One region of the Streptomyces sp. NPDC092369 genome, then DNA from elsewhere that is predicted to be linked to it. Evidence: riboswitches for the same ligand, from Rfam matches in the RefSeq annotation. Region 1 holds a riboswitch; the other holds the start of a gene.

Region 1 (4,377 bases):
GTCGTCCTCGTACAGCGGGTCCTCGACGGAGACGAGCGGGTAGGCCGCCACGAGCTCCTCGTAGTACTCGGTCATCTCGGCGGCCGAGCGGGACTTGCCCTCGAACTCGTACTTGCCGTCCTTGTAGAACTCGGAGGCGGCGACGTCGAGCGCGAGCGCGATCTGCTCGCCGGGGATGTAGCCGGCCTGCTTGATCGCCTCAAGGATGAGGTCGAGCGCGGCGCGGTTGGAGTCCAGGTTCGGGGCGAAGCCGCCCTCGTCGCCGAGGCCGGTGGACAGGCCCTTGCTCTTCAGGACCTTCTTGAGGGTGTGGTAGACCTCGGCGCCCCAGCGCAGGGCCTCGGAGAAGGACTCCGCGCCGATCGGGGCGATCATGAACTCCTGGATGTCCACGTTGGAGTCGGCGTGCGAGCCGCCGTTCAGGATGTTCATCATCGGCACCGGCAGCAGGTGCGCGTTCGGGCCGCCCAGGTAGCGGAAGAGCGGGAGGTCGCTGGCCTCGGAGGCGGCGTGGGCGACGGCGAGGGAGACGCCGAGGATGGCGTTGGCGCCGAGCGAGCCCTTGTTGTCGGTGGCGTCCAGGTCGAACATCGCCTGGTCGATCAGGCGCTGCTCGGTGGCGTCGTAGCCGACCAGCTCCGGGCCGATCTGTTCGATCACGGCGAGGACGGCCTTCTCGACGCCCTTGCCCTGGTAGCGGTTGGGGTCACCGTCACGCAGCTCGATGGCTTCGAAGGCACCCGTGGAGGCGCCGGAGGGGACGGCGGCACGACCCGTGCTGCCGTCGTCGAGGCCGACCTCGACCTCGACCGTGGGGTTGCCTCGGGAGTCCAGGATTTCCCGGGCTACGACGACGTCGATGGACGGCACGAGCATCTCCTTCTTCAATGTGACGCGGCTACGCGGGCCGCGATGGCTCTGCGGGACCGAGCCTAACCGTCCCGGGGCGAACAGCCAGCCGATGGGCCGCCCCTTGGACAGAACCGAGAGTAAATTGTTTCCGAACGGAACAAAGCAGACGGGCAAAAAGAACCCCGCCCCGGTGCGTACGGGGGAACACGCACCGAGACGGGGAGTCCGTGGGGACGGGGGAGGCCCTCACGTGCCGTCCATGATGGACGACACACCTGTCGGACCGCTGTGGCTCAGCTACCGGATCCCTGTCACCAGGGGTCCGGCGTGGGGCGCCGCTGTCACTTGAGGTGCAGCTGCTGACCCGGGTAGATGAGGTCCGCGTCCTCGACGATGTCCTTGTTCAGCCGGAACAGCTTCTCCCAGCCGCCCTTGACCTTGTGCTTCTCGGCGATCGTGCTGAGGGTGTCGCCCTTGACGACCTTGTACTCGCCGTCGCCCTTCTTGACCTTCTTGCCGGTCGGGGTGGTGACGGTCTTCTTCGCGGCCGGACGGTCGGCCGAGCGGGAGGTGCTGGTCGAGTCGTTCGAGCGGGTGCTGGTGCCGCTGCTCGAAGAGCTGTTGTTCGAGGAGCTGGAGGAGCTCGACGAGCCGCCGCCGTTGTACGCGGCACCGGACAGGCCCGTGCCGCAGACCGGCCAGGCACCCTTGCCCTGGGAGGCGAGCACCTTCTCGGCGACGGCTATCTGCTGCGACTTGCTGGCCTGGTTGGCCTGCGCGGCGTACTGGGTACCGCCGTAGGCGGCCCACGTCGAGGCGGAGAACTGCAGACCGCCGTAGTAGCCGTTGCCGGTGTTGATCGACCAGTTGCCGCCGGACTCGCAGCTGGCGACCGTGTCCCACTCGGAGGCGGTGGCGGCGGAGGCGTTGCCGGCCGCCATGAGCGGGGCGGCGATGGCGACACCGGTCACGCCGGCGAGCGTGGCGACGCGGGTGGCCTTGGACGGACGACGGTGCTTGCCCTTGCTGGAAAACAGCATGCGGAGATCCCCTCACCGACGCCTGCGAGGTGAGCTGTCGGGTTCGGGCCGTGTGAGTTGCCCGGCCGCGCACCTCTCGGCGCACGACTTCACCCCAAGCCGGTCCGGCACTGTCTGCCGGGCCCGGCACTTACCTGGGTCCCCCGCTCCTGCCTACGGCGCTGTGAAGCGACGACTGTTCCCTACGGCCGCTGGCAGGATTCGGCGTTGCGGCATTCGGGGTTCGTGTTGACGAACGGTGATGACCGTAGACACGGATTCCGCGGAAACTCAAAGACGATCAGGGCTTCTGAGAGTCATCCCACACTTTCACCAAACCGGACATTCAGTCCGAAGACCGTCGTTAACTCCCGTCGCTTTTCGCCCCGTTCAGCCCTTGTCCGCCCCTATTCGCCGGGAAGCCTCAGGGTCTGACCGGCCGCGACGTCGTTCGGGTCGGCGCCGATGGCCTGCCTGTTCTCCGTGTAGAGCGCGCGCCACCCGCCGTCCAGGCCAAGGGAGTCGGCGATGGAGGCGAGAGTGTCACCGCCGCGGACGGTGTACGACCCCTGCGGAGACCCTCCCGCGTCGTCGCCGGCCGCGTCCTCGTCGGCGCTGGCACCGCGGTGCTTGCCGGAGCCGATCGCACCGGTGTCGACCAGGCTCCAAGAGCCCACGGCCTGCTCGGACTTGTCCGAGTTCTCACCCTTCGCCCGATCTGTCGACGGGCTGTCGCTCTCCCGTGAACCGCTCGCCGTCGACTCGGACGGGGAGTCGGAGGGCGAGAGGTACTCGTCCGTTTCGTCAGGGTTGGTCGAGGAATCGGATGAAGAGTCAGGTGAGGCCGACGGTGACGTGGACGAGTCCGTCGAGGACGAGTCGTCGGACGTACCGCCGGGCGTGTTGGACAGGCCGGTGGAGCCCGAACCGTCCGAGGAGGAGGAAGAGGAGGAATCGGAGGAGTCGTCCAGGATCCCGGTGTCGATGTCGGTCGACCCGTCGTCCGCCGACAGCCCCGTGGTCAGCCCGCAGGTGTGGAACGCGCCGACGCCCTGGTCGTCCAGGAGCTTCTCGGCGACGGCTATCTGCTGGTTGCGGCTGGCCAGGTCGGGGCGCGAGGCGTAGTCGAGACCGCCGTACCGCTCCCAGTCGTCCTGCGAGAGCTTGAGCCCGCCGTAGAAACCGGTCCCGTCGTTCTGGCTCCAGGAGCCGCCGGTCTCGCAGTTCGCCACCTTGTCCCAGGTGGTGCCGTCGGCCGCGCTGGCGCTCACCGCACCGAGGAGCGGGATCGCGATGGCGGAGCCTGTCACGCCGGCGGCGACGAGGAGGGCCGGAGCCTGGCGGGGGCGACGGTGACGACCGTTCCCGGAGAGCATGCGGGGGCCTTTCAGGAGACAGCGGTGACGAGTGCGACGCGTGGTGCTGGGCACCGCACTTGAACGGTGAACGTATAGGCACTCCATTGCTTGTCACAAGTTAATGCCGCGTAGATCACGTGAAGATCACATAGTTGAATGTGCGTCATGTTTGCGCAGGTGGACACGTGCTCCTGCGCGGTGACGATCCGGTCACCCGGGTGGCGTGAACTCGACCGGCAGCGTGCGCAGTCCACGCATGATGAGTCCCCCACGCCATCTCAACTCGGCCGGATCCACGGCGACTCGGAGGTCCGGCAGCCGGGTCAGCAGCGTGCGGAGCGCGGTCTGTCCCTCCAGCCGGGCGAGCGGGGCGCCGAGGCAGTAGTGGATGCCGTGGCCGTATCCGAGGTGCTGGTTGTCCCGGCGGGAGAGGTCGAGGGTGTCCGGCTCGGCGAACCGCGCCGGATCCCGGTCCGCCGCCGCGAGGACGACGAGAACGGGGTCGCCGGCCGCGATGTCCTGCCCGCCGACGGTGAGCGGTTGGGTCGCGAACCGCCAGGTCGCCAGCTCCACCGGCCCGTCGTAGCGCAGGAGTTCCTCCACGCCGGTCTCCAACAGGCCGCGTTCGCCGGCGGCCAGGGAGTCCTGGAGGCGGGTGCGCTGCTCGGGGTGGGTGAGCAGGGCGTACGTGCCGTTGCCGATGAGGTTGACGGTGGTCTCGAAGCCGGCGAAGAGCAGGATGAACGCCATCGCCGCGGCCTCGTTCTCGGTGAGGTGCTCGCCCTCGTCCGAGGCGCGGATGAGGCCGGAGATGAGGTCCTCCCCGGGCACGGGCTCGGCCGGCAGGGATGCGCGCTTCTTGTGAATGAGTTCCAGGAGATACCCGCGCATCTTCTTCACCGAGCGCGCGACCCCGCCTCTCGGCCCGCCTCCGTGCCGGATCATCATCCCCGCCCAGTCCCGGAAGTCGTCCTGGTCCTCGCGCGGGACACCGAGCAGGTCGCAGATCGCGTAGATGGGGAGCGGGAAGGCGAACTCGTGGATGAGGTCCGCGGACCCCCTCTCGGCGAACCGGTCGATGAGGTCGTCGGCGAGCTCCTGGACGCGAGGGGTGAACTCGGCGACCCGGCGAGGCGTGAACGCCTTGC
Region 2 (4,377 bases), on a different contig from region 1:
ATTCTAACGTCACGTACGTCCTGTACATTTTGTACAGACACAGTCAGGCGCAGTCAGACGCAGAAGGAGGGGCACCCATGACCCGACCGATCGCCCGCCATGTCCTGCCCGAGTTCACCGAGCGCACCAGTTCCGGGGTCCGGACGATGGATCCGTACTCGAAGCTGCTGGAGGAGCGGATCGTCTTTCTCGGGACGCCGGTAGACGACGTGTCGGCGAACGACGTGATGGCGCAGTTCATGCACCTCGAGTACCAGGACCCGGACCGGGACATCTCGCTGTACATCAACTCCCCCGGCGGCTCGTTCACCGCGATGTCGGCGATCTACGACACGATGCGGTTCGTCACCTGTGACGTGGAGACCATCTGTCTGGGGCAAGCCGGCTCCTCCGCCGCGGTGTTGCTGGCCGCGGGCACGCCGGGCAAGCGGCTCGCGCTGCCGGGTGCGCGGGTGGTGCTCCATCAGCCCGCCTTTTCCGGGCCGGTTGAAGGGCAGGCGAGCGATCTGGCGATCCAGGCCGAGGAGTTGATGCGGACCCGCGACCTGCTGGAGGAGCTGTTGGTACGGCACACCGGCCGCACGGCGGAGCAGGTGCACGAGGACATCGAGCGGGACAACATCCTTGATGCGCAGGGGGCGTTGGAGTACGGCCTGGTGGACCGGATCGTCTCCACCCGCAAGACCACGCTCACCCCGCCCGCGGGGAGGTGAGCCTCCGGTGCTCCCACCCGAACTGCCGCCGCTGCCCGCGCTGACGCGCGCCGAGGGCGAGTTGATCGACCGTTATCTCGATGTGGTCGACCTGCTCGGCCGGATCAACCCGGCGCGGCACGGGGACACCTACCGCGGACTCCGGGCCGCGCAGGCGTTGGTGTCCAAGGCGGCCGAACTACGTGACGCGCTGGCGCTGATGCACCAGCGGGGCGAGGCCGAGGTGCACGCCCCCACCTTGGCGCGGGCCCTGCGGGTCCTGGACGGCGAGCGCCGCACCGCACGGCTCACACTGCCGCCGCACTCCGCCGGTTGACGCGGGCGTGGCCGGTTCGGATGTCCGCCGCGCGGTCGGGACGTCCGGACCGGCGGCGAAACGGACCAAATGGTGTACCCCCGTTCGGAGGAGTTGCGGCTACTTTTTCGCGACCGTCAGGCTTGCGCAACGCGCGGGGTTCGAGGGCCGCATGAGGCGTTCCAGTGCTGGTCCGGGGGCCCGTGCGTCCTGGACACCGGCTCGAACACAGGGGAGTCCACCCGAACGGGTGAGTGGTGAGTAACCCCACAAATCCCCGATTCCGTTGGGCTTTTCGGACATTCATAGGTCAAGATCCCTGTCTGACGACAAGACCCCGCCGCAGCGGCGGGGCGATCCGGGCGGACGCCGAGTCCTACCGCCGCCCGGATGACAGGTCGACAGGATTGCATCGGTAGGAGTGGAGGACCCAAGCACGACGGGTCGCCGGGACGGTCACGCCATGACCGGGTCGAGCAGCCCTTGGGGTGAAGCCGCGAGTGTGCGGCCGGGCAACTTCGCCAGCCCGAATCCGACAGGTCATCCTTCACAGGCGGCTGACGAAGGGTTGCGCATGTCTGCGCTCAATCGTGTCCCGTCGCTGATGGCCCGGGCCGGTACGGCCTCCGCTCTCACCATCGCCGCAGTGGGCGGCTCCGTCGTGATCCCCGGTGTCGCCTCCGACGCCGCGGCCGCGACGCCTGCGACCAAGGCACTTCACATCGCGGCGTCCAAGAAGGGCTCCCCGTACAAGTACGGCGCCACCGGACCACGCCGCTTCGACTGCTCAGGGCTCACGCTGTACTCGTTCAAGAAGGCGGGCAAGAAGCTGCCCCGCACGGCGGCCCAGCAGTACAACAAGACCCACCACATCTCCGCCAAGAGCCGCAAGGCCGGGGACCTCGTGTTCTTCCACTCGGGCTCCAGCGTCTACCACGTCGGCATCTACGCCGGGAAGGGAAAGATCTGGCACGCCCCGAAGACCGGGGACGTGGTGCGGCTGCAGAAGATCTGGACGAAGAAGGTCTGGTACGGCCGGGTCAGCTGACTCTCCCGCGGGGGTGACGGCGACCTGACACGCCGTCGCCCCCGCGGGGCTCGACACCGGCTCTACGGCTCCTGCTGTCCGGCGGTCGTGACCGGGCGCGCCGGTACGGTCCACGGCAGTTCGATGGAGACCGTCTTGCCGCCCTCCGGGGTGGCCCGCACCCGCAGCCGGCCGCCGCACTCCGCGGCCAGCCAACGAATGATCACCATGCCCCGGCCGTTGTCCTGTTGGACAGCGGCCGGCAGGCGTTTGGGGAACCGGGGGTGGCTGTCGGTCACCCCGATGTGCAGTTGTTCGTCACGGTCCAGCACGATGTCCACCGTGAAGGTGGGTGACTGGCCGAAGGTGTGCTGTACGGCGTTGGTGGCCAGTTCGGAGACGATGAGCCGGATGGTGTCGGCCACCTCCGTGTCGGACGGCAGACCCCACTCCGCCAACGTCGAGACCACATAACCGCGGGCGGTGGCGACCGAGGCGGGTTCGCTCGGCAGAGTGACGGATGCTTCCAGGTGGTCTGCCATGGCGACGTCGTCCCTTTCCCGCGGGACCGGGGTCCGACACAGAGCGGATGGTTCGAGTACGGTCCCGGACTGGTGCTTCGTCGCCAGAGTGCCATTCCCGCACCGGTCACGGGTGGCGATCCACCAAGATATGCATATATCTGTCGCTCGAAGCGGTGAACTCTACGACGGGAGACCGTATTTGGGCGCCCCGGAAGGAGTAAGGAGAGACCCATGCAGCACGGACCCGCGGTGCGCCGCCGGAAGCTGGGCGCCGAACTGCGTTCGTTGCGCACCGGGTCGGGGCTCACCAGTGGTGAGGCGGCCCGGATGGTGGGCTGGCATCAGTCGAAGGTGAGCCGGATCGAGACCGGCGCCAGCGGTGTGAAACCGGCCGATGTGCGGTTACTGCTGGATGCCTACCGCGTCTCGGATCCACAGTTGCGGGAGATGCTCCAGATGCTGGCGGGCTCCGACGAGGGCGGCGGCCGGCACCACTGGTGGCACGCCTACCGCGGGGTGCTGCCGACGACGTACCGCGACTTCATCAGTCTGGAGTCCCAGGCGAGCGCGATGCGCACGCTGGAGACCTCGGTGGTGCCCGGGCTGTTGCAGACGCCCGAGTACGCGCGGGCGGTGACCAGGGCGGCCGTCGGAGGTCTGGACGACGAACGGCTCGACGCGCTGGTCGAGGTGAGGCTCGCCCGACAGGACGTCCTGCGTTCGAATCCGCCGCTGAAACTCAGCGCGATCCTGGACGAGGCGGTGCTGCGCCGGGAGATCGGCGGCCCTGACGTGATGTCACGCCAGCTGGCACGGCTCATCGAGGCGGCGCGCCTGCCCCAAGTGCGGCTTCAGGTACTGCCGTTCACCGCCGGGGCGCATGTCGGCGTCACCGGACCTTTCGTTGTCTTCTCATTTTCGAGCACTTCTGATCTGGACGTGGTTGTTCTCGACCACTTGACGAGTAGCCTCTACCTCGAACGGAAAGAAGACCTCCAGGCCTACATCGAGGCCTTCAACGCCCTTCAGAGCTATGCCCTTTCACCCGAGGACTCGTTGGATTACATCGCCGGGATAGGTGACGGCGCGTAAGGAGGCACCATGTCAGCACTGCCTCGGAACGTACCTTCCAGTACCCATCTGCACGGTGTGCGATGGCTGCGCAGCAGCTACAGCACGGGAGCGAACAACTGCGTCGAAACGGCGCTGTCGCTCCCCGGCCCCTGGGCGGGGCTGCTCGCCGTGCGCGACTCCAAGGACGCGACAGGACCCGTCCTGCTCTTCTCCCCCGAGAGCTGGGCGGGCTTCACGGCCGCGTTCGACGCCTGATCGGTTCCGTGTCCAGGACCTGATCAGTTCCCCATCCGGCGGCGCACGGCCGTGTCACGCCGACTCATGGTCGCGTTTCGCCGATCACATCCACAGCGCGTTCGATCTGTGCCTCGGAGAGGTCAGCGCGGGCTGTCAGCCTGAGCCGTGAGATGCCGTCGGGCACGGAGGGGGGTCGGAAACACCCCACGACGAGCCCCGCGGCACGGCAGTCGGCCGCCCATCGCAAGGCCCCTTCCGGGGACGGCGCGCGCACGGAGACCACCGCGGCGTCGGGGCGTACCGCCTCGTGCCCCGCGGTGGTCAGGCGTGCGTGCAGTTCGGCGGCCACCGCACGCGCGCGTGCCGCCCGCTCCGGTTCCCGGCGCAGCAGCCGCAGGGCAGCCAGGGCGGCGCCCGCCGCCGCGGGGGCCAGGCCCGTGTCGAAGATGAACGTGCGGGCCGCGTTGATCAGATGGTCGATCACCCGCGCGGGACCGAGGACGGCGC

Evidence for each region. A riboswitch is a leader RNA that binds a small molecule or an ion and turns the genes downstream of it on or off. The one in region 1 is predicted to bind cyclic di-AMP.
Region 2: linked by a shared signal. The riboswitch ahead of ACIQI8_RS37265 (C40 family peptidase) and the one ahead of ACIQI8_RS32420 (transglycosylase family protein) in region 1 are both predicted to bind cyclic di-AMP.

Annotation. Positions count from the first base shown of each region.
Region 1 is NZ_JBIVQP010000006.1:108,652-113,028, forward strand. It holds gene eno (phosphopyruvate hydratase) at 1-876, opposite strand, end outside; gene ACIQI8_RS32420 (transglycosylase family protein) at 1,194-1,892, opposite strand; cyclic di-AMP (ydaO/yuaA leader) riboswitch at 1,897-2,109, opposite strand; gene ACIQI8_RS32425 (transglycosylase family protein) at 2,279-3,247, opposite strand; gene ACIQI8_RS32430 (cytochrome P450) at 3,440-4,377, opposite strand, start outside.
Region 2 is NZ_JBIVQP010000007.1:516,650-521,026, forward strand. It holds gene ACIQI8_RS37255 (ATP-dependent Clp protease proteolytic subunit) at 78-713, shown strand; gene ACIQI8_RS37260 (hypothetical protein) at 721-1,029, shown strand; cyclic di-AMP (ydaO/yuaA leader) riboswitch at 1,379-1,579, shown strand; gene ACIQI8_RS37265 (C40 family peptidase) at 1,583-2,056, shown strand; gene ACIQI8_RS37270 (ATP-binding protein) at 2,119-2,577, opposite strand; gene ACIQI8_RS37275 (helix-turn-helix domain-containing protein) at 2,791-3,651, shown strand; gene ACIQI8_RS37280 (DUF397 domain-containing protein) at 3,661-3,888, shown strand; gene ACIQI8_RS37285 (8-amino-7-oxononanoate synthase) at 3,953-4,377, opposite strand, start outside.